DNA from 2 places in the Actinoplanes sp. CA-051413 genome. Region 2 is predicted to be linked to the other one. Evidence: riboswitches for the same ligand, from Rfam matches in the RefSeq annotation. Region 2 holds a riboswitch; the other holds the start of a gene.
What was found. A riboswitch is a leader RNA that binds a small molecule or an ion and turns the genes downstream of it on or off. The one in region 2 is predicted to bind ZMP and ZTP.
Positions count from the first base shown of each region.

Region 1: it holds a riboswitch for ZMP and ZTP, as region 2 does, so the genes downstream of both, ACQP2Y_RS25090 (bifunctional 5,10-methylenetetrahydrofolate dehydrogenase/5,10-methenyltetrahydrofolate cyclohydrolase) here and ACQP2Y_RS02905 (glycine hydroxymethyltransferase) in region 2, are expected to answer to the same signal.

Region 1 covers NZ_CP192100.1:5,308,772-5,323,585, reverse strand. Annotated here, with positions in the region: gene ACQP2Y_RS25100 (polysaccharide deacetylase family protein) at 295-1,107, shown strand; gene ACQP2Y_RS25095 (glycoside hydrolase family 26 protein) at 1,104-2,153, shown strand; gene ACQP2Y_RS25090 (bifunctional 5,10-methylenetetrahydrofolate dehydrogenase/5,10-methenyltetrahydrofolate cyclohydrolase) at 2,143-3,012, opposite strand; ZMP/ZTP riboswitch at 3,029-3,112, opposite strand; gene ACQP2Y_RS25085 (hypothetical protein) at 3,112-4,029, opposite strand; gene ACQP2Y_RS25080 (hypothetical protein) at 4,026-7,751, opposite strand; gene ACQP2Y_RS25075 (glycosyltransferase) at 7,822-9,213, opposite strand; gene ACQP2Y_RS25070 (glycosyltransferase family 2 protein) at 9,210-10,166, opposite strand; gene ACQP2Y_RS25065 (glycosyltransferase family 2 protein) at 10,217-11,167, opposite strand; gene ACQP2Y_RS25060 (sulfotransferase domain-containing protein) at 12,061-12,996, shown strand; gene ACQP2Y_RS25055 (hypothetical protein) at 13,088-14,002, shown strand.
Region 2 covers NZ_CP192100.1:602,345-617,158, forward strand. Annotated here, with positions in the region: gene ACQP2Y_RS02860 (LURP-one-related/scramblase family protein) at 1-96, opposite strand, end outside; gene ACQP2Y_RS02865 (zinc-dependent alcohol dehydrogenase) at 158-1,342, opposite strand; gene ACQP2Y_RS02870 (SDR family NAD(P)-dependent oxidoreductase) at 1,478-2,281, shown strand; gene ACQP2Y_RS02875 (helix-turn-helix transcriptional regulator) at 2,322-3,155, opposite strand; gene ACQP2Y_RS02880 (discoidin domain-containing protein) at 3,515-6,475, shown strand; gene ACQP2Y_RS02885 (methyl-accepting chemotaxis protein) at 6,560-8,212, shown strand; gene erm (ErmE/ErmH/ErmO/ErmR family 23S rRNA (adenine(2058)-N(6))-methyltransferase) at 8,270-9,067, opposite strand; gene ACQP2Y_RS02895 (class I SAM-dependent methyltransferase) at 9,394-10,125, shown strand; gene ACQP2Y_RS02900 (cation:proton antiporter) at 10,110-11,636, opposite strand; ZMP/ZTP riboswitch at 11,723-11,829, shown strand; gene ACQP2Y_RS02905 (glycine hydroxymethyltransferase) at 11,849-13,270, shown strand; gene ACQP2Y_RS02910 (L-dopachrome tautomerase-related protein) at 13,333-14,427, shown strand; gene ACQP2Y_RS02915 (metallophosphoesterase family protein) at 14,414-14,814, opposite strand, start outside.

The DNA of each region.
Region 1 (14,814 bases), 4.7 Mb from region 2:
TTCGCCGTGACGGCGGGTGTTCCGCTTCCCTCCGCAGCCGGATCGCGGCTATGACTTTCGGTAGAGGGACCGGCCCGTGCCGGATCCGCCGGCGCTGAAGAGAATGACCGACGCCGATATGTCGATCGGCGGCCCGGCGGCCGTGCTGGACACCTCGGAAACTGCGCCGTAACGTGGCCTGAACGGCCACGACGTGCCGCGGACCGGGCCCGGGGCCGAGTTGCGCGAACCCCGAAGCTTGCCGGGATGGCGACCGATAATGGTCATGTCCGTCAGGTGTGGGAGGAACGAACGGTGACCGTTGCGGCGCCGCCGGCATGGGAGTCCATGCCGGCGCTGATGTATCACTCCGTGTCCGCCGTCGGCGGCCCGCTGAGTGATCTCGCCGTGCCCCGCAGCCGCCTGGCCCAGCAGCTCGGCGCGCTCACCGAGGCCGGCTACCGCCTCGTCGGGCTGTCCGAGGCGCTCGACGAGCTGGAGCGCGGCAGCACCGACAAGCTGATCGCGGTCACCTTCGACGACGGCTACCGCGACTTCCTCACCGCCGGCGTGCCCGTGCTGGCCGAGGCCGGCGCCCGGGCCACCCTCTACGCCTCCGTCGGTCACCTCGGGACACCGGCCGGCTGGCTGGGCCGCTGGGCGCCCGACTTCGGCCGACTGCTCACCTGGGACGAGCTCGCCGAGGTGGCCGACGCCGGCATCGAGATCGGCAACCACAGCCTGCTGCACCACCCGCTCGACGTGCTCAGCGCCGCCCAGCTGCGCGAGGAGACCCTGCGCAGCAAGGAGGAGCTCGAGCAGCGGCTGCAGCGCCGGGTGCGCAGCTTCGCGTACCCGCACGGCTACAACGGCGCCAAGGTCCGGGCCGCGGTGCTGGCCGCCGGGCACGACAACGCCACCGAGGTCGGCCGGCGGCTGCACCGGCCGGGGGAGCGGCGCTTCGCCGTACCCCGGTTGCAGCCGACCCCGGCCATGACCGGCGCCGACCTCGTCGCCCTGGTCGCCGGCGGCGGCTCGCCGCTGGTCCCGCGGCTCAAGCAGCTCGCCCAGCCCGGCTGGCGGGCCGTGCGCCGGGTCGCCCGGGCGACCGGCCGGAACCTCACGTGACGCCGGCGCACCGGGCCGCGCGCGGGCTGACCCGCCGGCACCTCGTCGGTGGTCTCGCCGCGCTCGCCGCCGTGCCGGCCGCCGTCCTCGCCGTCCGCGCGATCGGTAGCGACGAGACCCCGGCCGAGGCCACCAGCTCACCGGGCCGGGCCGCGTCGGCGAAGCCCAGCACGAGCCCCACGCCGGCGGTGGTCACCAAGGGCGGCGGACCGGTGCCGTTCCGGCCCGGCAAGGCGATGCTCGGCGCCTACCTGGGGCTGGAGGGCAGGTCGCTGACCGAGAGCCTGGCCCTGCGCCGCAACCAGCTCGGCCGCGACGAGCGCATCGTGCACGTCTTCTACGACTTCACCGACACGTTGCCGCAGGCGGTCGAGGGCCTGCCGGCCAAGGCCACCCCGATGGTGTCCTGGCGCGGCTGCCCGCTGACCGACATCAACTCCGGGGCGAGCGACGCGCTCATCGCCCGGGCCGCGCGGCAACTCAAGCGCCAGGGCCGGCCGGTGCTGCTGCGCTGGGGCTGGGAGATGAACGGCGACTGGTACAAGTGGAGTGCCGCGCGCAACGGCAAGGACGGCCAGGGGTACGTGACCGCGTGGCGGCGCCTGCACCGCATCTTCGCCGAGGAGAAGGCCACCAACGTGTCCTGGGTGTGGAGCCCGAACTGGAACTCCGACCCGGCCGCGGAGTGGAACACCTTCGCGGCGCTCTACCCCGGTGACGAGTACGTCGACTGGGTCGGGGTCTCCGGCTACAACCTGCACCGCGAGACCCCGGACAAGCTGTTCGCCGGCATCTACCAGGCCTATGCCGCGCGCAAGCCCATCATGATCACCGAGGTGGGCTCGGTGGACCGGGGCGGCCGGACCAAGGCCGACTGGATCACGCTCTTCGCGCGCTGGGTGGAGGCGCACCCGGCGGTGGGCGCGGTGACCTGGTTCGACACCGACACCCACCCCGGGTACGAGGAGAAGTGGCGCATCGACACCGACGCCGAGTCGCTGGCGGCGTACAAGGCGATGGCGGCGAGCGCGCGGTTCAGCGGTTAGCTTTCTCGGCCGCCTCGATCGCGTTGCGGAACAGCATCGCCACGGTGGTCGGGCCCACGCCGCCGACCCGCGGGGTGATCGCCCCGGCGACCTGCGCGACCTCCTCGGCCACGTCCGGCAGCAGCCGCCGGCCCTCGTAGCGCACCCCGGCGCCGACGACCGTCGCGCCCGGCTTCACGTGCTCGGGCTGGATGATGCCGGGAACGCCGGCGGCGGCGATGAGGATCTCGGCCCGCTGGGTGTAGCGCTGCCAGTCCGGCACGCCGGTGTGCACGACCGTCACGGCGGCGTTCGCGGTCGGCCGCTTCTGCGCCAGCATCATGGCCAGCGGGCGCCCGATGGTCGCGCCCCGGCCCAGGATGACCACCTCACGGCCGGCGACCGGCACGTCGTGGTACGCCAGCAGCGCCTCGATGCCGGCCGGGGTGCACGGCCGGGGCCCGGGCAGGCCCACCGACAGCCGGCCCAGGTTGAGCGGGTGCATGCCGTCGACGTCCTTGTCCGGGTCGACGGTCAGCAGCGCCGCGTCGTAGTCGATGTGCGCGGGCGGCGGGTACTGGATCAGCAGGGCGTGCACGGCCGGGTCGGCGTTGAGCTGGTCGATCGCCCGCAGCAGGTCGTCCTGCGTCGCGTCCGCGCCCAGGTGCACGTGCGGCGAGACGAAACCCAGCTCGGCGGCCTGGCGCTGCTTGATCCGGATGTACCCGGCGCTGGCGTCGTCGTCGCCGACCAGCACGGTCGCCAGCGACGGCTGGACGCCGGCCTCGCGCAGCTTCGTCACGCGCTGCGCGACGTCGGCCAGGACCTCGTCGGCCACCGGCTTGCCAGGCAGCAGCCTTGCTTCATGCTCTACGGACATACAGCTTCCACTCCGGCGTGGGCACCCAGGCGGACGGCCCCCACGGCGAGCTCCCCGATGGTGGTCCCCATCCTCGATGCCGCCAGTCGCGTGTCCGCGTCAGTCTACGGCGCTGATGTAGAGGGTGCGGTAGGCGGTCGTGTCCCCGTACCGGTAGAGGCTCACCCGCATCCGTTGCGCGCCCGGCAGGCTCAGCGCTTCGCTCCAGGTCCCGTCCCCGGTGACCGAGACAGTGCGCTTGACCGTCGCGGCCCCCGACGGTCCGGTCACGCTGAGCGTGTACGGCCCGTCCGAGGCGACCAGCCCGGTCGCCGACACCCGCACCGTACGGTTCCCGGCCGCGTTGACCGGTCCCGACGGTGTCGCCGACAGTGCGGTCACGACGGTGTCGTGCGTGGCCCGCGACGTGGTGAACGACAGCCAGCTCGCCCCGGCCAGCACGGCCGCGACCGCCACCAGCGGCAGGAACTGGCGCAGCAGACGCCGGCGCCGGGCCTTCTCCTCGGCGGCGGCGCGCTGCTCGTCCTCCTCCAGCACCGCCGGCACGATCGACATCACCACGGTGTTGGCCTCGGCCATGCCGTTCAGCGGAAGCCGTACGGTGTTCTCGCCGACGCCGATCCGCACCAGCTTCTCGCCGACCGGCCGGGGTCGCGGCTCCGCGCTGTCCGCCGCGCGCACCCGGCGCGGCGGCAGCAGCCAGGTGGCGAGCACCGCCGCCAGCGTCACCCCGACGGTGGCCACGGTCCAGGCGAGCCGGTCGATGCGCAGGCCCACGACGTGGATGGCCAGACCGGCCACGATCAGCACGCCCATGCTCAGCGCGGGGGTGAGCACCGTACGCTCGACCGCGGTCAGCGCCCGGCGGCGGAACAGCACCCCCAGCAGCGCCATCCCGGGCAGGACGAAACCGAGCAGCAGCCCACCGGCGATGGCCAGGGCCTGCGGCGCGAACAGGACAGCCGCACCGGCGGCGACAGCCAGCGCGGCCACGACCCGGGAAAGCAGAGCGCTCACTGGACCCCCGTCCGGTAGATGCGGACAGTGCCGTTGTCGTAGAGCCGGTCCATCCCGGCCAGCGTGTCGAACTTGCCGAGCTGCCCGACAGTCAGCGGCGAGGTGATCTGCCCGGAGCGCGGGTCGCTCTCGAAGTACGCGCCGCTCTCCGGCAACTGGGTGCTCAACCGCCGGTCCACGACCAGGTACTGCACGTGGACGCGCTGCACCAGGTCGTCCTGCTCCAGCCCCCACACGTCGGCGTAGTACAGGGAACCCACTTCGCGTACGGGATCCTGGCGCCCGTACGTGGAAGCCAGCGAGACCGACGTCGCGTCGCCGCCGACCCGGTTGCCCGGGCCCAGCGTGGTGCGCTGCCAGTCGGCGGACGCCACCCCGTACGCGTCGACCGACCGCTCGTACCCGCCGGCCAGGTACGGCCCCGGCAGGATGGAGGCGATCGGCGGCCAGCCACCGGCCCGCGCCCCGATCATCAGCAGCGTGATCATCGCCGAGCCGGCCGCGACCCGGCTGTACAGGTTCCAGCCACCCGGCATGACCACGTCGATGGCGGGCGCCGCGGCCCGCCAGCGATGCCCGAACTCGTCCTTGGCCGGGATCAGCTGCACGCCCCGGACCAGCCCGATCGCGGCCAGGATGGAGATCGGGATATAGGTGAACGTGGACAGCCGCCCGGCGATCTCCGGGCCGTTCTGCCCCAGGAACCGCACCCCGTTGCCGGCGAAGAACACCATCCCGCCGACGACCGCGGCCCACCGCCACCAGTCCCGGTCGCGGCGGTGCACCATGTCGCGGGTGACCGCGAGATAGAGCACCAGCAGCCCGAGCAGGCCGGCGCCCTGCACCACGAGCTGACCCAAGGAGACGGGCGCGCTGGTCGAGGCCGGGTCGCTCTCCCCGGAAAAGAGCTGCGACACCGTACGCACAACCTGGTCGACCGGCTCCTCCAGATAACCGAGGACATCGGTGGCGACCAGCAGAATCCATGCCGCCACCACGACCGCGGCAGCCCCCGGCATGGCCAGCGCCGACCACCGGCGCGGCTGATCCACGACCAGCTCGGCGACGGCCAGCAGCAGCAGGGTCGCGACCAGGGCGAGCGCGGTGACGTGGTGGCTGACGGTGGTCAAGGCCATCGACACCACGGCCAGCGCGGCGAACATCCGGCCGCCCTCGGCCCGCCACCGGCGTACCGCCCAGATGGCGAGCATGAAGAAGGGGAGGGCGGCGGTCTGGTACAGGAACATCGAATTGAAGAACAGGTAGTGCAGGGCGGTCGCGTACGTGGCACAGGCGACGCCCGCGACGGCCGGGGAATTGCTGGCCCGTAGCACGACCGCGAAGAGCACGCCCACGAACACCAGGTGCGCGATACCGGCGACGATGACGCCGGCGGCCGTGACCGGCAGCCCGGTCATCTCCGCCACGGCGGCCCCGAGCTCGGCAAGACCGGGGAAGTGCTCGGCGGGCGGCAGCGCGGGGTTGGGCTGGAACAGCTCCCCGGACTGCACGATGATCGTGGTGGCCAGCCAGTGCTGCAGCTCGTCGGGGAACCGGAACTGATCCGGGCTGTACATCCACTTGAGCAGATACTGGTGCAGGGCCAGCCCCATGACGAGCAGGAACGACTCGGCGACCCCGGCCATCCGGCGGCTGAGCAGCCGGACGACGACCGGCGTGAAAACCACGACCTGACCGACCCAGTACGCGAACTGGGCGTTGCCGGTGCTGACCCGGCCGCCGGCGTAGGCCAGGGCGACCATGAGCACGCCGAGGGCCGAGATGGTCAGGACGGCGGGGGCGTGGCCCAGGTCGAGGGGCTCGCGGCGGGCGCGGGCTGGTTTGGGCGTGCGGCCGGGATCGGGCGGGGGAGCGACCTCGGTCCGCTGACCGTCACGCCGGCCGGGAACGACGGGGATGACGGCGGTGACGACATCGGTCGGCGGGGCGACGCTGGCGGTCGAGCTGACAACCGGGATGACGACGGTGTCGTCGGGTCCCCGCAGCGCGATGACTACGGTCTCGTCGGCGGGGGTCGGCTTCGGGGCCTCTGGCAGGGTCAGGATGACCGTGTCTTCGACGGTCGGCTCGGTGCGCAGAACGACCGTGTCCTCGAGGTTCGGTCCCTCCGGCTCCGGCTCCTCCTGTTCGGTTCCGGCCTGGTCCGGCTGGACCTGGTCCGGCTCGCCCTGCGCCGGTTCAGCCTGGTCTGGCTCGGCCTCGTCTGGCTCGGTCCGGATCGGGGCGGCCTGTGGCGGGCTGTTGCCGGTCAGGGTCCCGGCGGGCAGGACCAGCACCGCGGTCGCTTCGGGATCGCTCAGTTCTGGTGTGGTCTCAACCTCAACATCAGCTTCAGGTTCGCGCTCGGACGAAACCTCAACCTCAACCTCAGCTTGAGAGTTCGCGTCACCTTTCGTTTCTGCGACCTGCTCGTTGTCCGATTCGGTCGCAGAGTCTGCGGTCTCTGGCGCGGGATCGGCGTTGCTCTCCGCGGCGGCCTCAACGGGAGCGGCGGCTTCCGGCGCTTGCGCATCCTGTTCCGCGCTCACCTGCACCGCCTCAGCCGCTACCGTCGCCGCAGAGGCGTCCAGGCCGGTTTCGGTGGGCGGCTCGGCGTCCGTGCCGGGTCCGGTCTCGGGCGCGAACCCCGCCGGGGGTGTCGCCGTCTGCTCCGCCGCGACCGAGTCTGCGGGGCCGCCTTCGGCGTCGGCCGTGAGGTCGGGCGCGGCCGGGGCGGCGGGCTCCGGTTCCGCGCCGGCCGTGGCCGCGGATTGCGGTTGCGTGTCGCCCGTGGCTGCGGGCCCGGGCTCGGCGTCGGCCGTGGCTGTGGGTTCTGCTTGGGCATCGCCGGTGGCTGCGGGTTCCGATTCGGCGCTGACTGTGGTTGCGGGCTCGGGCTCGGGCTCGGCCGTGGCTGTTGGTCCTGCTTCGGCGTCGCTGGCTGCGGAGTCCGGTTGGGTGTCAGCCGCGGATGCGGGCGCGGTCTCGACGTCGCTCGCGGCGCTCAGGTCGGTCGCAGTCGTGGCTTCAGCCGCTGACACGGTTTCGGCTCTGGCGGAAGCGTCGACAACGCCGCCGGGCGCCCCGGCGACGTCGTCCGAGGGCACCTGCGCACCGGTCGCCTCCGAAGCTTCCGGCTCGTCCGCGACCTCAGGCCGCGGCTCCTCATCGCTCGACGTCTCTGACACCGCGTCGTCGTCCGGAGCTGGAGCGGGAGGCGTCACCGCGGCGGGGATCACGACCTTCGGCACCCCCGACGTGGTCTGGATGTCAGCCGCCGCCGGCCCGGACACGTCGGCACCGGACGGCGCCGCCGGGCGTACCCGGGCCGTCCCGCGCGCCGGCCGCGCCCCGCCACCCTCCTGGCCGGGCCGGCTCTGCCCCGGCCGATCGGGCCCGGGCCGGCTCGGCACCGGCCGGTTCTGGGCCGCCTGGTCCGAAATAGCCTGATCCGACAAGGGCTGCTCAGAAAAGGCCTGGTCGTGGTGCGTCCGGCTCGGTTCGGGCGCGCGCTGGTCGGCCGCGCGCTGGTCCGCCATGTGCTGGGCCTCCGTGGCGTCGGGGGACTCGTACTGCTGGATGGACGTCATCGGGGTCGCCGGGCGCAGCACCGGCCCCCTGTCCGGTTCGCCGGGTTCCGGGGTCGGGTGCGCGCTCAGCATGCGGCGGCCACCCCGGTCGGTCGAGCCGGGGTGGCGTACGCATTGACGACCGATCGCCACATCTGCTTCCTCCTGACCGAGAATGCCCGGTGCGGGGGGAAGTTTCCGGTGAACGGCTGAGTCGCCACGATCAGCGGCCGCTCCGGGCCTTGGCCCGGGCCGCCCGGCGGCCCTTCAGGTAGGCGCGCGGCCCCGCCAGCATGCCCTTGCGGTTCGCCGTCAGCAGTTCCCGCGGGAAGTCCTCGCGCAGCGTCGACACCCGCAGGCTGTCCTTGCTGGTCAGGTCGCGCAGGGCGCCCGGGGCCAGCTTGAGCAGCGGCCAGAGCAGGCCGGGCCGCTTGAGCAGCAGGCTGGTGTACGCGGCGGTCAGCCCGGCGCCGTAGCCCACCATCTGCTTGTGCAGCCCCTCGAGGTCGCGCCGGTGGTAGTGGTGGGTGACCGCCGTGGGCTGGTAGACGATCGTGCCGCCGCTGATCAGTACCTGGGTGAACGCCAGGGTGTCCTCGGAGCCCATCGCCGGGGTGCCGGCGCCCAGGGCGGTGTCCCAGCCGCCGATGCTTTCGATGACGCCGGCCCGGAACGTCATGTTCGCGCCGGTGCCGAACGGCGGCAGCGGGTACAGCGGGCTCTGGATGTGCGCGGTCGCCGGGCTGAACACGTCGGGCTTGAAACCGCGGCCCTTGCTGTGCCCGCCGAACTGCTCGAACCACAGCTGCGCCTGGGTCTCCAGCTCGGCCGGGACGATCACGCCGGAGACCACGTCGGCCTCCGGGTGTTCGACCAGTGCCCGGGCGACCTCGGCCAGCCAGTTGACGTCGGCGTACTCGTCGTCGTCGATCCAGGCCATGATCTCGCCCGGTGCCGCCGCCACCGCGGCGTTGCGGGCGAAGGACAGGCCGGCGCGCGGCTCCTTCAGGTAGGTGACCGGGCCGCGGCGGGCCGCCGAGCGGACGACCTCGGCGGTCGCGTCGGTGACCGGCGCGTTGTCGACGACCAGGATCTTGAAGTCGGGGTAGGCCTGCGCGAGCAGGCTGTCCAGGCATCGGGCCAGGGCGCCGGGCCGTTCCCGGGTGCAGACCACGACGGTGATCGGCGGGGCGTCGGCCAGCACCGCGCGGCGGCGGGCCAGGAACGCCGGCTCGGTCGCCGGCGTAATGCCGTCGATCGGCAGGGCGGACAGGCCCAGCTCGGCGAGCCGGGGCGCCAGGGCGGTGCCGAGTTCGGCGCCGATCGCGGCCGCCAGGTCGGCGGGCCGCAGACCCTGCTCCGGTACGTCGGTGAGCACAGTCCCCAGCGGTTCGGTGAACAGCCGGACCAGTACCCAGGCCTGGAGCACTCGCCGGCCGTCCGGGCCCACCCCGGCGACCGCCGGCAGCGGGTCGGACAGTTCCAGGTCGAGCACCGTGGCGGGCAGCACCTCGCCGCTGGGCTCGAAGGCGGGCGCGGTGATCATCTCGTCGGTGCGCTGCGCCGGCACCCACACCTTGCCGTTCACGCCGGCCCCGTTCACCCCGGCGGTCATCGGGTCGCTCCGGCCGTGACCGTACGGCGGGCAGCGACGGTCTCGACGACCCCGCCGACCCCGGCCGCGGCGACGCCGGCCAGCACCCCGCCGGCCTTGAGCGCGTAGTGGGCGCCCCGGCCGCGGGTGGCCGCGACCAGGTTGCGGACCACCGCCCGGGGTAGTGAGCGCAGGTAGTCGCGTTCCGAGCCGAGGCTCTCCGAGCCGTCCAGCAGGCCGGCCATGGCGACCTTGCCGCGTCCCTCGGCGTAGCAGCGGCGCAGGAAGAAGCCGAAGGTGGAGCTGCTCGCGGGCACCTCGTGGCGGATCACCGCGGCGGGCACGTACATCCAGCGGCCGCCGGCCAGCGCGCTCATCCGCAGGCACAGCTCGGTGTCCTCGGGCCGGTTCTGGCTGCCGAGCTTGCCGAAGCCGGTCCGGAAGCCGCCGACCGACAGGAACGTGTCGCGGCGCACGATCATGCTGGCCGACCACACGTTGCGCACCGGCGCGGTGGTCGTCGGCATCCCCGCGTACGAGCCGCCGACCGCCCAGAGGAACTCCTCCGGCATCCAGTTCGGCTTCGGGCCCTCCCAGGCCGGGTTGATGCCGCCGCCCGCGCCGACCACCGACGGGTCCGCCGCCAGCGGCTCGACCAGGAGCTCCAGCCACTGCGGGCAGGCCACCGTGTCGTCGTCGAGGAACGCGATCAGCGAGGTGCTGGTGTGGAACGCCCCGGTGTTGCGGTTGCCCGACACGCCCTGGGCGTACAGGTTCTCCAGGACGGTCACGCCGGCCAGGTCGCGCCGGGCCCGGCGGAACAGCGCCGGGTTGTGGTCGACCACGACGACGATCTCGGCCGGGGCGTACGTCTGCGACCGGGCCGAGGCGACGGTGCGCACCAGGGCGTTCCAGCGCTGCTCGGTGTGGGTCGGGATGACGATGCTGACGGCGGGGCGGGGGGTGGGTTCCACGCGGGTGCTCCTCGGGACAGGTGGGGGACGGGGACTGGGGGCGGGAGAGCTCAGTCCTCGCGGGTGGCGCGTGACTGCAGCGCCTTGATGTCGTCGGTGCGGCGGGTGCCGACGTCGTCGCGGCGCAGGCCCCGGTTGAGGTGCGCGACGTGCTGGCGGGGGTCGCCGGCCGGGGCGACGCCGGCGACCGGCGGGCGGTTGACGACCTTGTTCAGCGCGTGCACCGGCGTGGTGGTGGCCGGGGTGGCGGTCGGGTGCTGGTGCAGGATGACGCCGGTGCCCTGGCTGCCGGTACGGCGCTGGCGGCGCATCCGGCCGTACTCGCTGAAGATGGTGCGCAGCACCCGGAAGCCGTCCCGGAAGGTGTTCAGGTTGCTCTGGCCGTGGATGCGGGCGTGCTCGACGCTGCCGACCTCGCCGACCTTCATCCCGTCGGCGGCGGCCCGGATGTTGATCATGGTTTCGATCTCGAACCCGTCGCCCCAGAGCTTGCTGCCGTCGGTGGGCCGCGGCAGGGCCGGGTCGGGCAGGGCCAGGGTCGGCACGACCCGGCGCCAGAAGGCGTTGTAGCCGTAGCAGAGGTCGGTGAACCGGGTCTTGAACAGGACGTTCACCACCAGGTTGAGGCCGTCGTTGCCGAGCTTGCGCAGCTTGGTGATGTCGTGGCTGTGCCCGCCCTTGTCGAAGCGCGAGCCCTTGACGAAGTCGGCGCCGGCCACCAGCTCGGCGACGAAGCTCGGGATCTCGGCCGGGTCGGTCGAGCCGTCGGCGTCGATCATCACGATGATGTCGCCCGTGCAGGCGGCGAAGCCGCAGGCCAGGGCGTTGCCCTTACCGGTACGGGTCTGCTGCACGATCACCACGTCCGGGCGCAGCTCGCGGGCCACGGCGACCGTGCGGTCCCGGGATCCGCCGTCGACCACGATCACCTCGTCGATGCCGTCGGGCAGTTTGGCGAACACGTGCGGCAGGTTCCGCTCTTCGTTCAAGGTCGGAATCACGACGCTTACGGTCGGTGACGGCTGCCCGTTACTCGGCGTGTTTCCCGAGGTCGTGGAAAGCTGCATGTCGGTCCCTTCGGGGGCGGCAGTTGCGACGTAATCGGCGGTTTCCGGGGAGGGATACGCAGGTCGCTCGCTTCTGCCGCCAAATCTAGCAACACGCTACGTAGCGTCAACTAACCAAAGGGCCAGGGTGACGATGCCCGTGCGGTGAACCCTGACCAATCGAATGACCTGGGGTTATTCACATGGGCAACAAGATCGTACGCAAGCCCCAGTCGTCACAACCAGTAACGGACACCAGGGCAGTGGAGGCCGGAGAGAGGCGTTCCGGCGTCATTGCGGGCCATTCGATGGATCTTCGGCGGTGAATGGGGCATAGTCTAAATGTCGGATAAAGCCGAGTGATCCTAATCACTCTAGGTAGTGTCACGCACTGTAGTTCCCCGGGTGCAAACGGGTTAGATCTGGGGCGGGGCAGTGCCCAGGGCGGTCGATGGATAAATTGTCCCGGTGACGTCCGAGCCGGCTCCGCGCCGTACCGCACGGTCGTCGACACCGTGGGTGATCCGGTGACGACGACCGACGCGCTGTGTGTCTGCGGCCATCAGCGGTCCGCCCACGAGCACCATCGCGCCGGCACCGAATGCACCTTCTGTGGCCTCGAGGTGTGCCCGCGTTACCGCCGTCGTCGCTGGTGGCACCGGCGCGCCTGACCGGGATCCGGGAGGGCCGCGGGGGAGTGGTCGCGCCGCAGGCGGGTACCTACCCTGCTCACGGTGTGGACACCGGGTCGCGAAAACCTACCGTTTCTGTAGGCTAACTTCTACTTTCGCGGGGCGCCGCGCACCTCGCCGGGTGGCGCCGCCGCACCGTACGAGGAGGTAGCCCCTATGCCGCTCCCGGACTTCCTGATCGCCGGCGTCCCCAAAGCGGGCACCACGGCCCTGCACGCCGCGCTGGTCCGGCATCCTCAGCTGTACCTGTCCAGGGTCAAGGAGCCGAAGTTCTTCCTCTCCGACGGCCCGCCGCCCAGGCTCGGCGGGCCGGGCGACGTGCAGACCTACCAGGAGCACGTGTGGCGCCGCGCCGACTACGAGGCGCTGTTCGCGCCCGCGCCGCCGGGCACGCTGCGGGGCGAGGCCACCCCCTTCTACCTGTACGACCTGGACGCCCACGACCGCATCCAGGCCCTGGTCCCGGATGCCAAGATCATCCTGCTGCTGCGCGACCCGGTGGACCGTGCGCACTCCAACTGGACACACCTGTGGAACGCGGGCCTGGAGCCGGAGGCCGACTTCCTCACCGCCTGCCGGGCCGAGGAGCAGCGCAAGGCGGACGGCTGGGCCGACTTCTGGCACTACGTCAGCCTCGGGCTCTACGGCCGCCAGGTGCAGCACCTCTACAAGGTGTTCCCGCGTGAGCAGGTGCTGCTGCTGCGTTACCGCGACCTCAAGGACGCGCCCGCCGCCACGCTGGACCGGGTCTGCGACTTCCTCGGCGTGCCGACCGGCGTGCTGCGCGAGATCCCGCGGGAGAACGTGAACCGCCATGTCGTCGAGGACAACGGCGTCAACCGGGTGCTGCGCGGACTGCTGCGGGCCGGCGGGCAGTTCGGCCACCGGTTCCCCGTACCGCTGCGCCTGGCCGCCCGCGGCCCGATCCTGACCGTCCTGCACCGCAAGCAGGGCGCCCGGCCGGTGACCAAGCCGCAGGAGCGTGCCGCGCTGCTGCCCTTGTTCGTTGACGACATAGCGCTGCTGCAGGACGTGACGGGCGAGAGCTACGACGACTGGCTCTCCGTGGACCGACACGCCCGCACCCGGTAACCTGCCGGGGAATCCCTATCTTCCCCATAGATGATGCAAACTTGACCCGATACTCTTCGCTGTGTCGCTGACGCCACGAAACGGAGCCGCCTTGTCCATCGGAACTCAAGCCCTGCCGTTGCCTCGCTGGGAAGACGCCACGGTGGTGGTGGAGCCGCCCGGTGACGAGCCGGGAGCGTGGGCCGGCGCACCGTCCTCGATCGTCGCGGACGGTGAGGTCTACCTGGCGTACAGGTTGCGACTGCCGATCGGTGAGGGCCGGGGCATCTCCAACGTCGTCGCCCGCTCGGCCGACGGCCTGCACTTCACGGTCGTGGCCGAGGTGGGCAAGGACGCCTTCGGTGCCGAGTCGCTGGAACGCCCGGCGCTGGTCCGCACCCCGCAGGGCCGGTGGCGGCTCTACGTCAGTGCCGCCACCCCCGGCACCAAGCACTGGCGCGTCGACCTGCTCGAGGCCGACACCACGGAAGGGCTAGCCACGGCCACCCCGCGCACGGTCCTGGCCGGCGACGAGACGATCGGCGTCAAGGACCCGGTGCTGCACCACGACGAACACGGCTGGCACCTCTGGGCGTCGGTGCACCCGCTCGAGTCGTGGGACGACGCCGACCGGATGACCACGGAGTACGCGACCAGTCCCGACGGCGTGCACTGGACCTGGCGCGGCACGGCGCTGGCCGGTCGCGCGGGCCAGTGGGACGCCCGCGGCGTGCGCGTCTCGTCGGTGTCGGTCGACGGCGACACCATCGTGGCGGCGTACGACGGCCGGGCCACCGCGGGGGAGAACTGGGAGGAGCGCACCGGCACGGCCCGCGGTGTGCGCCTGCCCGACGGCAGCTTCGGCGAGCTGACCGCGGAGGACGGCGAGCCGGTGGGCAGCCCGTACGCCCCCAACGGCCTGCGCTACCTGAGCCTGGTGACGATGCCCGACGGCCGCCGGCGCGTCTACTACGAGGCGACCCGCCAGGACGGCGCCCACGACCTGCGCACCGAACTCGCCTACTGAGAGTGTGAGAGGCGGGTCACGAACGCCGGGCCCGCCGCGCCGCCCATGATCGACCTGGCCTAGCGTCGGTCACATAACGCCCGGTCTCCGGGGCCCGCCACCATCACCGGCGGATCAGTACCGAGAGACCGTCCATGGCGGAGCCCGTCCCACGAGGACGCGCTCCGCCATGTCTGTCTCCGGTCACGGTTGCTGGACCCGGCGCCACAGCTCGCGGTCGAGATAGTGATCGCGTGCTCCCGCCGCCAGCACTGCGCGCAGCGGTGATGCGCTGCCGGTAGCCGCCCAGAGGGCCGCGGTAGGCCCATTCGTGGGCCAGCTCGTTATCGGTCAGCTCCCGGTCTCCGGAGTCCCGAGCCGGCGGCCCGGGGCCAGGGGAGTGACCCCTTTCTCCGCCAGCCACTGCAGGGTGTCAACCGCCTCGGGAGTGCGCACCCGGCGAGTATGGCCAGGCGTCGCCGCCCGGACCACCGGATATCCGCCGGACGGTGCGTCATGCTGAGCGGCCGACTGACTACATTGCGTGGTGTCGGCACCGGATGGCGCCAGATATAACCGGGCTGCACCCCGGGAAGCACGCAGAGTGACGACATTGCGAGTGATCCGTACCACTGCGACTATTCGGACATCGGTCGTAACGATCTGTCTCTGCTGGTCAGGGCCGCGCCGGCCAGCTTGCCGACCGCCTGTCCTGATGGCGCCCGCTTCCGCGCTGCTGGGCGAATTCTGTGAGGCGAGATAGACCTGGTGGGGTCCCTGTGCCGTGACCCCGCACGTTCGGGCAGGCCGGGATGGCCGCCCGGTCAGCGGCA
Region 2 (14,814 bases):
CACCTTTCCGTCGACATGGAAGACCTTGGTGCCGTGCTCGTCGAGCACGTCGAAGTCGTCGCCGATGGAGAAGAACTTCTCTCTGATCACATACATGGGCCCGATTGTGCCCCGTGGCGGTGGCACCGGCTCGCCGTTGAGCCGGCGCCACCGCGGCTCACGGCTTCAGGACGACCTTGATGCAGCCGTCCTCCTTCTTCTTGAACATGTCGTAGGCCTGCGGCGCCTGCTCCAGCGGCACCCGGTGCGTCGTCAGGTCGTCGACGCCCAGCGGGTCGTCGTCGCCGGTCAGCAACGGCAGGATGTCGTCCACCCACTGCTTCACGTGCGCCTGGCCCATCCGCAGGGTCACGCCCTTGTCGAAGAGGTCGAACATCGGGAACGGGTCGGCCTGGCCGCCGTACACGCCGATGATCGACACCGTGCCGGCCCGGCGGACCGCGGCGAACGCCGTGCGCAGCGCGCCCATCCGGTCCACCCCGGCCGTGTCGATCGCCTTGCGGGCGACCGCGTCGGGCAGTAGCCCCGCGGCCTTCTGGGCGAACTCCTGGAACGGCGTGCCGTGTGCCTCCATGCCGACGGCCTCCACGACGCTGTCCGCGCCGCGTCCCGAGGTCAGCTCCAGTACGGCGGCCGGCACGTCGTCGACCTCGTCGAAGTTGATCGTCTCGATGCCGTGCCGGGCGGCCATGGCCAGCCGCTCCGGGACGTTGTCGGTGGCGATGACCCGGGCCGCGCCGAGGTGCCGGGCGATCCGGGCGGTCATCTGGCCGATCGGACCGAGACCGGTCACGAAGACCGTGCCGCCGGGGGTGATGTCAGCCCACTGCGCGGCCTGCCAGGATGTGGTCAGCACGTCGGAGAGGAAGAGGTAGCGCTCGTCGGGGTGACCCTCCGGCACCTTGATCGGCCCGAAGTGCGCCTGCGGGACCCGCAGGTACTCCGCCTGGCCGCCGGGCACCTGGCCGTAGAGCTTGGTGTAGCCGAACAGCGACGCGCCCTTGCCGTGCTCCTTGACCTGGGTCGTCTCGCACTGCGCGAAGAAACCCCGGCTGCACATCCAGCAAGAGCCGCAGGAGATGTTGAACGGGATGACCACCCGGTCGCCGGGCCTGATGTGGGTGACCTCGGGACCGACCTCCTCCACGATGCCCATGGGCTCGTGACCGAGGACGTCGCCCGGGTCCAGGTACATCCCCAGGACGTCGTACAGGTGCAGGTCGGACCCGCAGATGGCGGTCGAGGTCATCCGGACGATGGCGTCCGTCGGTTCTTGGATCTTGGGGTCGGGCACGGTCTCCACCGAAACCTTGGACGTGCCCTGCCAGGTGAGTGCTCGCATACCGTGCGCCTCCGATGGGTGTCGTCACTCCAGGAGGTGCCCACTGCGGATCGGGATATTCGGGATCGGGATATTCCACGGTTAGCCGCCTCGTGGCCGGGCATCGCATCGAGACCGACGAGGAGAGGAACAACCATGACGGGACCGACGGGCCGGGAGTTCGCGGTGGTCACGGGTGCGTCCAGCGGCATCGGCTACGAGCTGGCCAAACAGTTCGTGGAGAACGGCTACGACGTGCTGATGACCGCCGAGGACCAGGCCATCGAGCAGGCGGCGGCCGACCTGCGGCGCGACGGCCAGCACGAGGTGATCGCGGTACGCGCCGACCTGGCCACCTTCGACGGCGTGGAGGAGCTCTACGCCGCGATCCTCTCCTCCGGCCGCCCGGTGGACGCGATCGCCATCAACGCCGGCCGGGGCATCGGCGGCGACTTCGTCAGCCAGACCGATCTGCGGGAAGAGCTGAACGTCATCGACGTGAACGTGACGTCGAGCGTGCACCTGGCCAAGCGGGTGCTGCCGGACCTGGTGGCCCGCGGGGCCGGCCGGGTGCTGTTCACGTCGTCGATCGCCTCGATGATGCCGGGCACCTACCAGGCGGTCTACAACGCGTCGAAGTCGTTCGTGCAGTCCTTCGCCGAGGCGCTGCGCAACGAGCTGAAGGACACCGGGGTCACGGTCACCTCGCTGATGCCGGGTCCCACGGACACCAACTTCTTCCACCGCGCCGAGATGGACGACACCCGGGTCGGATCGAGCAAGAAGGACGACCCGGCCGTGGTGGCCAAGCAGGGCTTCGAGGCCCTGATGAAGGGTGACGAGAAGGTGGTGGCCGGTTCGGTGAAGACCAAGGTGCAGGCCGCGGCGTCCAAGGTCATGCCGGACAGCGCCAAGGCCCAGATGCACCGCAAGATGGCCGAGCCGGGCTCGGGCGAGTGAGCGGGACGGGTGGCGGGGCGCCGGCCCCGCCACCCGAGGCCTACAGACGCTGGTCGCCGATGACCGAGAGCAGCTGGAGCTTCTCGTAGCTCGCCGAGCCCGGTACGGCGGTGAACACCAGCAGTGTCTGGGACTGGTCCGGGTCGACCAGGGTCTGGCAGTGCAGCTCCAGCAGCCCCAGCTCGGGATGAAGAAGGCGTTTCTGATCCTGGAACACGGCGCTGATGTCGTGCGCGCCCCAGACCGCCGCGAAATCCGGACTGGCCGCCAGCAGCGCGTCGACCAGAGACGCCGCGCGCGAGCCGCGGCCCGCGCGGGTGTAGGCCAGCCGCAGCTGGGCGGTGTAGATCCGCCCGTGCAGCTCGTGATCTTCTTCGGGGTAGATCCGTCGTGATTCCGGATCGGTGTACCAGCGGTAGACCGCGCTGCGGGCCGGGCCGGTCCAGCGGGAGTCGTCACCGAGCAGCGCGACCGCCGGCGGCGTCTGCCGCAGTGTCTCGCCCAGACTGCCCATGACCTGGGCCGGGGTGTCAGCCAGCCGGTCCAGGATGCGCATGATCCCCGGGTTGATGTGGTCGGCGCGATGCACCCGCCGCGGGGCGGCGTGCCCGGCGATGCGGAACAGATGGTCGCGCTCGTCCAGGCTCAGCCGCAGGCCGCGGGCGATGGCGGCGAGCATCTGCTCGGACGGGTGCGGGCCGCGCTGCTGCTCGATCCGGCTGTAGTAGTCGGCCGACATGCCGCAGAGCGCGGCGACCTCCTCGCGGCGCAGGCCACCGGTGCGCCGGCGTGGCCCCCGCGGCAGTCCCACGTCCTCGGGCTGCAGCGCTTCGCGCCGGGTACGGAGGAAGTCGGCAAGCTGGGCACGATCCACCCGCTCAGTGTCCCTGCGCGGCGGCACCGGATGCAGGAACTGCCTGTCCACGGATCACCGGTCCCTGGACAAAGCCGAGGCGCCGGCCTCGGGTGGAGCCGGCGCCATCGGTTGGGGGACGTGCTGTGGGGACGGTCCAGCCAGTTTCATCGATGCATTAGTTAACACGCAAGTAATCTGAGTTCCGGAACTTCGGTCGCGGGTGAGGTGGATCTCCCCGTACGGGTTTCAGCCTCTGTGGTCGGGCATGCTTGACGCTCGGTTCGCATCGAGCACCCTCGTGGCCGAAAGGTGATTTGACAGTCTTTGGGGCGGACGCGAAGGCTGTCCAGGGCATCCCGTTCCGCCGTGGAGGTTCCTTGTTCGCGCTGTCCCGCCGCCGGCTGCTGGCCCTGGCCGGCGTCAGTGGCATCAGTGGTGCCCTGAGCCTGCCTGCGCCGGCGTCGGCCGCCGCGCCGGATCCGGTCGCCGATATCTACCGGCAGTTGCTGCACATGCACACCCGGTGGGTGGAGGAGCAGTGGGACACCGAGATCGGTGCCTACCGCGCGGCGGACTTCCGCTTCGCCGCGGTGCTGGGCAACGCCGTCCTGCTCGGCCTGGACGACTACGACGCCCGCCTGGCCGACGTCGACGCCGGCACGCTGAAGGCCAAGACCGTCGCCACGATCCAGCGTTTCGCCGCCACCAACCGGTTCGCCGGCGGCACCGAGTGGGGCCGGCAGCTCTTCTGGGACTCCACATTCGAGCTCTATTTCGTGCTCGCCGCCCGGCTGCTCTGGGCCGACCTGGACACCCAGACCCGGCGCAACGTGCAGCAGATCGCCGTGGGCCAGGCCTCGTACGCGTACGGGCTGGGCTCCGACGACGACCCGCTCAGCGGTGACTGGTCACCCAACGGCACGGCCGGCGGCTGGCTCGGCGACACCAAGCTCGAGGAGATGGGCGTCTACGCCCAGGCCATCGCACCCGGCCTCGCCTGGGCCGGCGACGACGAGGCGGCCGAGGGCTGGCGGGAGCGTTTCCTGCTGTGGGCCACGAACGCGAGCGGCCTGCCCGCCGCCGACCTGGCCAACCCCGCCGTCGTGGACGGGGAACGGATCGACCAGCGGGCCACCGCGCACAATCTGCACGACTCCTTCATCGTGGAGAATCACGAGTCGGCCAGCCCGCACTACCAGGCCGAGCTCTGGCGTACGGCCGGGCGCGCGGCGATCCACTTCCTGGTGGCCGGCCGCCCGCTGCCCGAGGTGCTCACCCACCAGCCCAACGGCGCCCAGCTCTGGGCCACGTTGCGCCTGCTGGCCAGCGACGCCGGTGAGCCGGTCATGCCGATGGTCGCCGACCGCTACCACCTGTACGGCCGCGACGTGCTGCCGCTGGCGTTCCTGGCCCAGGTCCAAGGGGACCGGGATGCCGCGCGCGCCGAGGCCGACCTGGCCGAGCGCCTGGTGCCCTACCTGCGGTACGAGCCGAAGTACCAGCTCACCAAGTTCAGCGGCGAGGACAAGTACGAGCCCGAGGCCCGCGCCGAGCTGGCCATCTCGTACCTCTTCCACCGCCTGCTCGACCGGCCGGTCCAGCCGGTCGGCAAAGCCGAGTTCTTCCGCCGCGCGAGCGGCACCCGGGACTTCGGCCGCGACGTCGGCCTCACCGCCCACCAGTCGGAGCAGGCGTTCGCGGCGGCCGTGACCAAGCCCGGCTTCGTCAACTTCCTCTGGCAGCCGGGGCACGACAACTGGTTGATCGACACACGGGAGGCAGCCTTCCTGCCCCCGGACACCGCGCCGACCGCCCGGTGGACCAGGGCGTGGAGCGAGGTCCGCGACGGGGTGGACGCCACCGCCACCGTGCTGGCCGTCGCCGGCGGCCGGGCCGGCTTCGCCACGCTGCCGACCGGCACGGTGGTCTACGCGAGCACCGGGCTCCCCGGTGAGGGCCGCCTCTCCCTGTTCAATCTGTACATGCCGGGTGTGCCGGGGTTGACCGGCAGCCGCCTGTTCACCACGCCCACCGGCTCGGCGCTGCTCAGTGACCCGGGCGACGGCGACATCACCTTCGCCCCGCGGGACGCCCGCTGGGTGCGGATGCTGGGCCGCGAGCCCGGCACCGAGTACGGCTACTCGATCTTCACCTTCTCCGTGCTGGACACCAGCGGTGCCGACCTGGCCCAGGGTGCGATGCCGACCGCGTCCTCCGAGGACATCTGGAACCCGGCCCGCAACGCCACCGACGGCAACCCGGACACCCGCTGGGCCGTGGCCCGCGAGGAGCGCGGGCGCGCCGACAGCTGGCTCGCCGTGGACCTGGGTTCCGCCGTCCGGGTGGCCGGGGTGCGGATCGCGTGGGAGGCCGCGTACGGCAAGAGGTTCGTCATCCAGACCTCGACCGACGGCCTGACCTGGACCGACGCGGTCGCTGTGCCGCAGACCCGGGCGGCCGCCGGCTGGGTCGGCATCGACGGCCGGGCCGGCCTCGTCACGCACGGCACCAAGCGCAAGATCGTGGTGAGCCCGACCGAGGTGGTCGCGCCGGCCCCGATCATCGAGGGGTATCCGGGTCGCCGCACCGACCTGGCCAAGCTCGCCGCCCGCCCGTTGCCCACCGCTCGTGGCCTGCTGATCAGCGACGCCGACGGTTATCTCAGCGTCTTCAATCTCGGGGCCCGGCCGGTGACCGGGGCCGTGGTGCGCGTGCCCTCCGCCCGCCGGCTCTACCGCGGCACCCAGGTGGCTCGCCGCCGGGGCCTGGACTGGACGGTCAGCCTCGCCGGCGGCACCGCGGTCGTCGAGCCGCCCCGGTTCACGGTCGAGGACGGGGTGCCCGATGGCACCCGGTTCGAGGTGGCCGACTCCCACCACCTGACCGTCACCGCGCCCGCGAAGCACAAGGTGGTGGTTACCGTCCGGGCTGGGTCCTGGTCGTCGACGATCCGGGTGTCCGCCGGGCGGTCTCGCAGCGTCACGGTGCCGGGAGCGCCGGTCACCCCGACCGCCGACCTGGCCCGGGGCCGCACCACGTTCCCCACCTCGCCGCTGCCGGCCGGGATGAGCGCACCCGCTCGGGCGGTGGACGGCGATCCGCGCACAGCGTGGCGTCCGGGCCCGTCCGGCCGGATGGTCGTCGACCTGGGCGCCGTGGTGGCGGTCGCCGACGTGCAGCTGACCTGGTCGAAGGGCCGCCGCCGGCCGGTGCGGGTCGAGGCCTCGCGGGACGGCGTCACGTACGCGGCGCTGAGCGGGCCGGCCCGTTATGTGGCAGTCGCGGTCGAGGGCTGGCGGCCGGGCGACGCGGAGCTGGTGCATCTCACCGTCCGGTGATCCGCTGTTTGATCAGCTTTCGCATTTTGCCCCACTTTCTCCGCTCCCGGAGCGATGATTCATCGCGAGCGGAAGGTGACGGGAATGCCGAATGCAGTGCTGAACGACGCCCAGCAGGTCACGGTGAAACGCGGCCCGATCACGGGTCTGCTGGCCGACCGCAGCCTGGCGGTGAAGAACGTGGTCGCGGTGGCCGCGATGGCGATCGTCGCCGTGGTCGTCGGCGGGCTCGGCATCTACCGGATCTCGGAGATGAGCGACGACCTCACCCAGATGAAGGCCGAGCACGTCGACAGCCTCCAGCAGGTGGCCGAGCTGCGCGGGGGCATCGCCGAGATGTTCCGCGGCATGCTGCTCTACCAGATCGGCGCGGACGCCGCCGGCAAGAAGCTGGGCCGGGACGCCGTCAGCGCCGCGGACGCCAAGATCGACTCCGCCCTCGGCGCCTACTCCGAGCTCGCGGCTGACTCCCAGGCCCGCGAGAAGAGCCTGGCCACCTTCACCGAGGCCCTCAAGCACTACCGGGCGCTGCGCGACACCGTCCTCTTCGCGGAGCCCATCTCGGGCGGATACACGCTGCCGGCCCCGGACCAGATCCTCAACGAGTTCAACAGCGTCGAGGGCGACATGAACACCTCGGTGGCCGACCTGCAGAAGCTGGAGGACACCGAGGCCGACACCCTCGCCCGGGAGGCCGGTGAAGAGTTCCGCTCGGCCCGCACGATCATGATCGCCTCCCTGATCGTCGGCATCCTGCTGGCCGCCGCCATCGCCATGCTGGTCGTCCGGCTGATCCGGCAGCAGCTCGCGACCGTGGCGACAGCACTGGGGGCGGTGGCCGACAACGACCTCACCATCCCGGCCGAGGTGCGCTCCCGCGACGAGCTGGGCCGGATGGCCATGGCCGTCAACCGGGCCCGCGAGGGGCTGCGCGCCACGGTCGGCTCGCTGACCACCGGCGCCCACAACCTGGGCGCCAGCACCCAGCAGCTCACCGGCGTGACGGCCCGGATCGGCGAGAGCGCCCGCGAGGCCGCCGCCCAGGCCGGTCTGGTCGCGGCGGCCGCCGGTGACGTCTCCGGCTCGGTGCAGTCGGTCGCGGCCGGCAGCGACGAGATGGGCGCCTCGATCCGCGAGATCGCCCAGAACGCCAACGACGCCGCGCAGGTCGCCTCCAGTGCCGTCGGCGTCGCCCAGAGCACCAACGACACCGTCGCCAAGCTGGGCACCTCGTCCGCCGAGATCGGCGACGTGGTCAAGGTGATCACCGCGATCGCCGAGCAGACCAACCTGCTGGCCCTGAACGCGACCATCGAGGCGGCCCGAGCCGGCGACGCCGGCAAGGGCTTCGCGGTGGTGGCCAGCGAGGTCAAGGACCTGGCCCAGGAGACCGCGCGGGCCACCGAGGACATCTCCCGGCGGGTCGAGACGATCCAGGCCGACACGTCCAGCGCGGTCGAGGCGATCGGCGAGATCTCGCAGATCATCCAGCGGATCAACGACTACCAGGTCACCATCGCCTCGGCGGTGGAGGAGCAGACGGCGACCACGGCCGAGATGAGCCGCAGCATCGGCGAGGCGGCCGGCGGCAGCTCGACCATCGCGACCAACATCAACGGCGTGGCGCACTCGGCCGAGCAGACCAGCAGCACACTGGTCGAGGCGGACGCCGCGGTGAGCCAGCTCCACGGGGTGGCCGAGGAACTGCGCATGGTGGCGGAACGCTTCCGGGTCTGAGCACCTGGACCGGAACGGACGAGGGCCTGCCGGCCGCAGCCGGCAGGCCCTCCGCTGTCAGCGCCGCGGGGCGTCGACCAGCCGGAACAGCGTCAGCCACTGCTCCGGCCAGACCAGACCCACGGGTACGCCGGTGGCCAGCCGGGCCGCCCGAAACGCCGAGGAGACGCGCCGGTCGCCGTACCGCCGGGACAGTGAGCTGTGCAGCGACCCGCCGACGCCGGTGAAGCCCACCTCGACGAACCGCCGGTAGGCGGGCAGAGCCGCCGGCTCGACCAGCGGCACCGGCCGCCGCTCCAGGCGCAGGATGCCGCCGTCGACGCGCGGCACCGGGCGGAACGCCGACCGGGGGATCCGGCCCGCGAGCGTCCAGCTCACCAGCGGCCAGGTGCTGATCGTGAGCCGGGTCCACCGTCCGTAGTCGCCGGTGCGTTTGCGGGCGTACTCCAGCTGGGTGAGCAGGGTGGCCGCGGTCAGGGTGCCGGCGTGCAGGCACCAGTCCACGACCGCCGACGTCAGCGCGTACGGGATGTTGCCCACCACCGCGAACGGCCGGTCCGGCGGCGTGGCCCGCAGGAAGTCCGCCACCCGTACGGTGACGCCGGGCAGCACCGGCAGCCCGGCCGCCACCTGCGGGTCCACTTCGTAGCTGACCAGGTCACGGGTGTGCCGGGCCAGCTCGCCGGTGAGGACGCCGCGGCCGGCGCCCACCTCGTACACCAGGTCACCGGGCCGGATGCCGGCCGCGGCGACCACCTGACGCACTGCTCGCGGATCGGAAAGGAAATTCTGGCCGAACGCCCGGCGCGCGCGGGCGTGCTCGCGTCCGGCCGGTTTCGGATGGGGTAGTGCCATGGCCGTGGTCCTGTCTGCCACCTTCTCGGCGGCGAACGCGGACAGGCGTCATCGTGGCCCGTCCGGTGGAAGAGGACGCGGAGGGCCCTGGCGCAGCAAGCGGCTCTAGGCGGTGCGGCGGCGCAGGGCGCGACGCCGGAAGCGCAGGCGGGACGAGTGCAGCGGTCCCCGCGCCACGGGCATCAGAGCCCGGCCGAGGAGAGCATGCGTCGTAGGCATCCGGTGACCTTAACCTCGGCCGCCGGGGCCGGTCATGTGGTTTTCCAAGGTGCGCCGCGGGTGAAAAGCGGTGGCGGCCGGGACGCGGCTCTGGTTGCGTGCAGGGGATGACCGACTTCGATGATCCCGCGTTCTTCGGCGACCGCTGGGCGAGTCGCTACGACGATCTGAGCCAGGGGCCGGACCCCGCGGCGGCCGTGGGCTTCCTGGCCGGGATGGTCACGCCCGGGGCCCGGATCCTCGAGCTGGCCATCGGCGGCGGCCGGGTGGCGATCCCGCTGGCCCGCCGGGGCTTCGCCGTCGAGGGCGTCGAGGCGTCCCAGGCCGTCGTGGACAAGCTCCGCACTGTGCCGGGCGGCCAGGACCTGCCCGTGCTCACCGCGGACATGGCGGATGTGCCCAGCACCGGGCCGTTCCCGCTGGTGTACGTCGTCTGGAACAGCCTGTTCAACCTCACCAGCCAGCAGCGTCAGGTGGACACGTTCCGCAACGTGGCGCGGGTGCTGGAGCCCGGCGGGGCGTTCGTGCTCGAGTGCTACGTGCCCGACCCCGCGGCCTACGACCGGCAGTTCAGCACCGACGACGTACGCGAGGACTCTGTCGGCTTCACCCTCACCGTGCACGACCGGATCGCCCAGCGGATCCAGATGCAGCACGTGACGGTGGACGGCAAGGGCGTCCGGCTCCTGCCCACCGCCCACCGCTACTGCTGGCCGGCCGAGCTCGACCTGATGGCCCAGCTCGCGGGCCTGCACCTGCGGGAACGGTGGGCCGGCTGGGACCGTACGCCGTTCCGCGCCACCAGCCGCAGCCACATCTCGGTCTACGCCAGGCCCTGACCGAGCGTGCTCGCGGCGGCCTGCCGCAGGTCGATGTCGCCGATCAACCGGCGTGCGGTCTCCTCGTCCAGCTCACCCCGCATCAGCGCTTCGCTGACCGCCAGCCGCTGCTGGTCGTAGCCGTCGCCGGCCGCCGTGGCGATCTCCACGCCCCGGGCCAGCATCATCCGGGCCTGCTCCTCCTCGCCGCTGACGTCCAGTCGCAGCCACCGGACCAGCAGGCGGATCGTGGTGCCCTGGAGCAGCAGGGTGCCCAGGGTGACGAACAGGGCGATGGCCTGGATGGCGTCGCGGCCCGGGACGCTCTCCGGGACCGCAGCCGCGGCGGCCAGGGTGAGGATGCCGCGCATGCCCGTCCAGCCCACCACCACGCTCTCCCGTACGCCGGGAGCCGCCAGGCGGTTGTCGTCGCCGCCCTGGCGACGGCCACGGGACCGGCGCTGCGCGATCCGGGCGGCCCGGCCGGGATCCCGGGCGAGCCGCGCCCGGGCCAGGCGGTCGCCCATCCGCCACCGCCCGAACAGCAGGAACACGCCGGCCAGCCGCAGCAGGATGGCGGCGAGCAACAGCACGCCCGCCGCAATGAGCGTGCGGTCCAGCCCCGGCTCCGGCTCGGCGGCCAGGTCGTCCAGCACGAAGCTCAGCTGCAACCCGATGTACGCGAAGACGAACGTCTCGAGCAGGAAGTCGACGACCGGCCAGAAGGCGTCCTCCTGCAACCGGGTCCGGTACGCGCCCGGATACTGGTGCCGCGGGTCCAGGGACGTGTTCGCGCTGATCAGGAAGGCCGCGGTGACGACCGCGATGATGCCGGAGGCCTCGACCTGCTCGGCCAGCAGGAACGCGGTGAACGGCACCAGCAGCACCAGCGTGGTCTCCAGGGTCGGATTGCCCAGCCGCTTGCGCAGCAGCAAGGTGGCCGCCGTCAGCAGACCGCCGATGGCCGCCCCGAGCGCCGCGTTGCGCAGCAGCTCCAGGGTGCCGGCGCCCCAGCTGGTGTGCTCCCCGGCGACCGCGGCCACCGCGATGCTGAACAGCGTGAGCGCGGTCGCGTCGTTGACCAGGCTCTCCCCGGTGAGGATCGAGGTGACCCGGCGGGGCAGGCCGAGCTCCTTGCCGTGCGACACGGTCGTGATGGTGTCCGGCGGGGCCAGCACCGTACCGAGCACGAAGGCGGCGGCCAGCCCGATCGACGGCAGCAGCCACGAGGTCACCACCCCGAGCGCGCCCGCGGTCAGCACCACCAGCAGCACCCCGAGGTCGATGATGCTCCGCAGGTTCTGCCCGAACGCCGTGGCCGAGGCGTTGCGGGTGGCCGAGTAGAGCAGCGGGGGCACCACGATCGCCAGGATCAGCTCGCTGTCCAGCTCCAGCCGCGGCACCCCGGGCACAAAACTGATCCCGGCGGCCAGCGCGACGATGATCAGCCCGGGCTGCACGCCGCGCCGGTGGGCCAGGGCGGACACCGCGATGCCGGCCCCGACGATGAGCAGGATCTGCACGCCGTTCATGATCGCCAGGCTAGTGGCCGGGCCCGCCGGTGTGACGCACTCCCTGGATGAGCGATCGCGTGGCCGAGGCCGCGCCGGTATGCTGGTCGGCGGGCCGTGACTGGCGCGTTCGGATGGGCCAACCATCGGGGAGCGGCCCCGTGCCGGACGACCGTTCTCCGGAGACGACCTGCCGTGCGCCTGGGCCTCTTCACCTGTGATAGGGAGGTCCGATGTCTGCACTGAACGCCGAATCGACCGCGTTCCGCTCCGCCCTGGAAGCGGTCCGCGCCGTCGAGCCCCGCATCGCCGACGCGATCGCCAAGGAGCTCACCGACCAGCGTGAGTCTCTCAAGCTCATCGCCTCCGAGAACTACGCGTCCCCGGCCGTGCTGCTCGCGATGGGCAACTGGCTCTCCGACAAGTACGCCGAGGGCACCATCGGCCGCCGCTTCTACGCCGGCTGCCAGAACGTCGACACCGTCGAGTCGGTCGCCGTCGAGCACGCCAAGGCCCTGTTCAACGCGCCGTACGCGTACGTCCAGCCGCACTCCGGCATCGACGCCAACCTGGTCGCGTACTGGGCGATCCTGGCCGACCGGGTCGAGGCGCCGGCGCTGGCCAAGGTGCAGAAGCGCAGCGTCAACGACATGACCGACGCCGAGTGGGCCGAGCTGCGCGCCGCGTTCGGCAACCAGCGGATGCTCGGCATGAGCCTGGACGCCGGCGGCCACCTCACCCACGGCTTCCGGCCGAACATCTCCGGCAAGATGTTCGACCAGCGCAGCTACGGCGTCGACGCGGCCACCGGCCAGATCGACTATGCGGCGCTGCGCGATTCGGCCAAGGATTTCAAGCCGCTGGTGATCGTGGGCGGCTACTCGGCGTACCCGCGCAAGGTGAACTTCCGCATCATGCGGGAGATCGCCGACGAGGTCGGCGCGACCTTCATGGTCGACATGGCGCACTTCGCCGGCCTGGTCGCGGGCAAGGTCTTCACCGGCGACTTCGACCCGATCGCCAACGCGCACATCGTCACCACCACGACCCACAAGAGCCTGCGCGGCCCGCGCGGCGGCGCGGTCTTCTGCCAGCCCGAGCTCTCCGACCAGGTCGACCGGGGCTGCCCGATGGTCCTCGGCGGCCCGCTCGCGCACGTCATGGCGGCCAAGGCGATCGCCTTCGCGGAGGCCCGCCGGCCCGAGTTCGCCGACTACGCGCAGCGCATCGTCGACAACTCGCAGGCCCTGGCGGCCGGCCTGACCAGCCGCGGCGCCACGGTCGTCAGCGGCGGCACCGACAACCACCTGGTCCTCATCGACGTCGACAAGTACGGCCTGACCGGCCGCCAGGCGGAGCAGGCGCTGCTCGACTCCGGCATCGTCACCAACCGCAACGCGATCCCGCAGGACCCGAACGGTGCCTGGTACACGTCCGGCATCCGGATCGGTACCCCGGCGCTGACCACCCGGGGCCTGGGCACGGCGGAGATGGACCAGATCGCCGAGCTGATGCACACGGTGCTGAGCAGCACCAAGGCCGGCGCGTCGAAGGCGAAGTTCGACCTGGACGCGGCGGTCTCGGACCGGGTCGCCAAGCAGGCGACCGAGCTGCTCGCGGACTTCCCGCTCTACCCGACCGTCGACATCTCCTGATCATGCTTCGCCGGCCCGTCGGGCAGCCGTTATTGCGGCTGTCCGACGGGTATCCGGCGGGGATGACGAATCAACCGAGCGATCAGACAATCGGCGACCTCGAGACCGTGCACACGTTCGACAGCGGGCCGATGCCCACGGGCGTCAGTGTCTCGGCCGGCGGGCGGATCTTCGTCAACTATCCGAAGTGGGGCGACGAGGTCGCCTTCACCGTGGCGGAGCTGCGGGACGGCACCGCGGTTCCCTATCCGGACCAGGCGTGGAACAGCCCGTCCGGGGATGACGACGCGAAGGCCTTTGTGTCGGTGCAGAGCATTGTCGTCGATCCGGCCGATCGGCTGTGGGTGCTGGACACCGGGAGTCCGTTGTTCCAGCCGACCAAGCCCGGCGGCCCCAAGATGGTCTGTGTCGATCTCAGCACCGACGCCGTCGTGCAGACGATCGTCTTCGAGCCCGACGTGGCACTGCCCACGACCTATCTCAACGATGTGCGGTTCGACCTGCGGCGCAACGTCGCCTACATCACCGACTCCTCCGACCAGGGTCCGAACGGCATCATCGTGGTCGACCTGGCATCCGGTACGGCCTGGCGGAAGCTGCACGATCATCCGTCCACCAAGGCCGAGCAGCCGCCGGCCTTCCTGCCCGTGGTCGAGGGCGCGCCCTTCCTGGAGCGTCCGGCCGACGGCCCGGCCAAGCCGGTGCTGATGGGTGCGGACGGCATCGCCATCAGCGCGGACGGCAGCCGGCTGTACTACTGCCCGCTCGCCTCCCGGCACTGGTACAGCGTGTCGACCGACGCCCTGATGGACCGCTCGGCCGGCGATGACGAGGTGGCCGCGACGGTGGTGGACGAGGGGGACAAGGGCGGCGTCTCCGACGGGCTGGAGACCGATGACCAGGGCCGGTTCTATCTCACCAACTGCGAGCACAATGCGGTCCTGCGGCGGCTGCCGGACGGCACGCTGGAGACGGTGGTGCACGATCCGCGGCTGCTCTGGCCCGACACGATGTCGGTCGCCGCGGACCGGCACCTCTACGTGACCGCCAACCAGCTGCACCGCCAGGACAAATACCAGGGCGGTACGGACCGGCGGCAGTACCCGTACTCGCTGTTCCGGGTGCCGATCGACGCCGGCCCGGTCAGGCTCGTCTGACGATCCGGTGCAGCTCGACGCCGGTCAGGACCCCGTCCGACACGGTCGCCGTCTGGTACGTCGCGTACGGCTGGCGGCGCCGGTCGGTCGGGGAGCCCGGGTTGAGCAGGCGCAGGCCGGTCTCCGCCGTGGTGTCCCACGGGATGTGGGAGTGGCCGAAGACCAGCACGTCCGTGTCCGGGAACCGGGCCGTGCAGCGCTGCTCGCGGCCGGTGGCCTGACCGGTCTCGTGGACCACGGCCAGCCGTAACCCGTCCAGCTCGGCTCGGGCAATCTCGGGGAGCCGGCCGCGCAGCGCCGGACCGTCGTTGTTGCCGTAACAGGCGATCAGCCGCTTCGACCGGGCGGTGAGCTCGTCCAGCAGCGGGACGTCGACCCAGTCGCCGG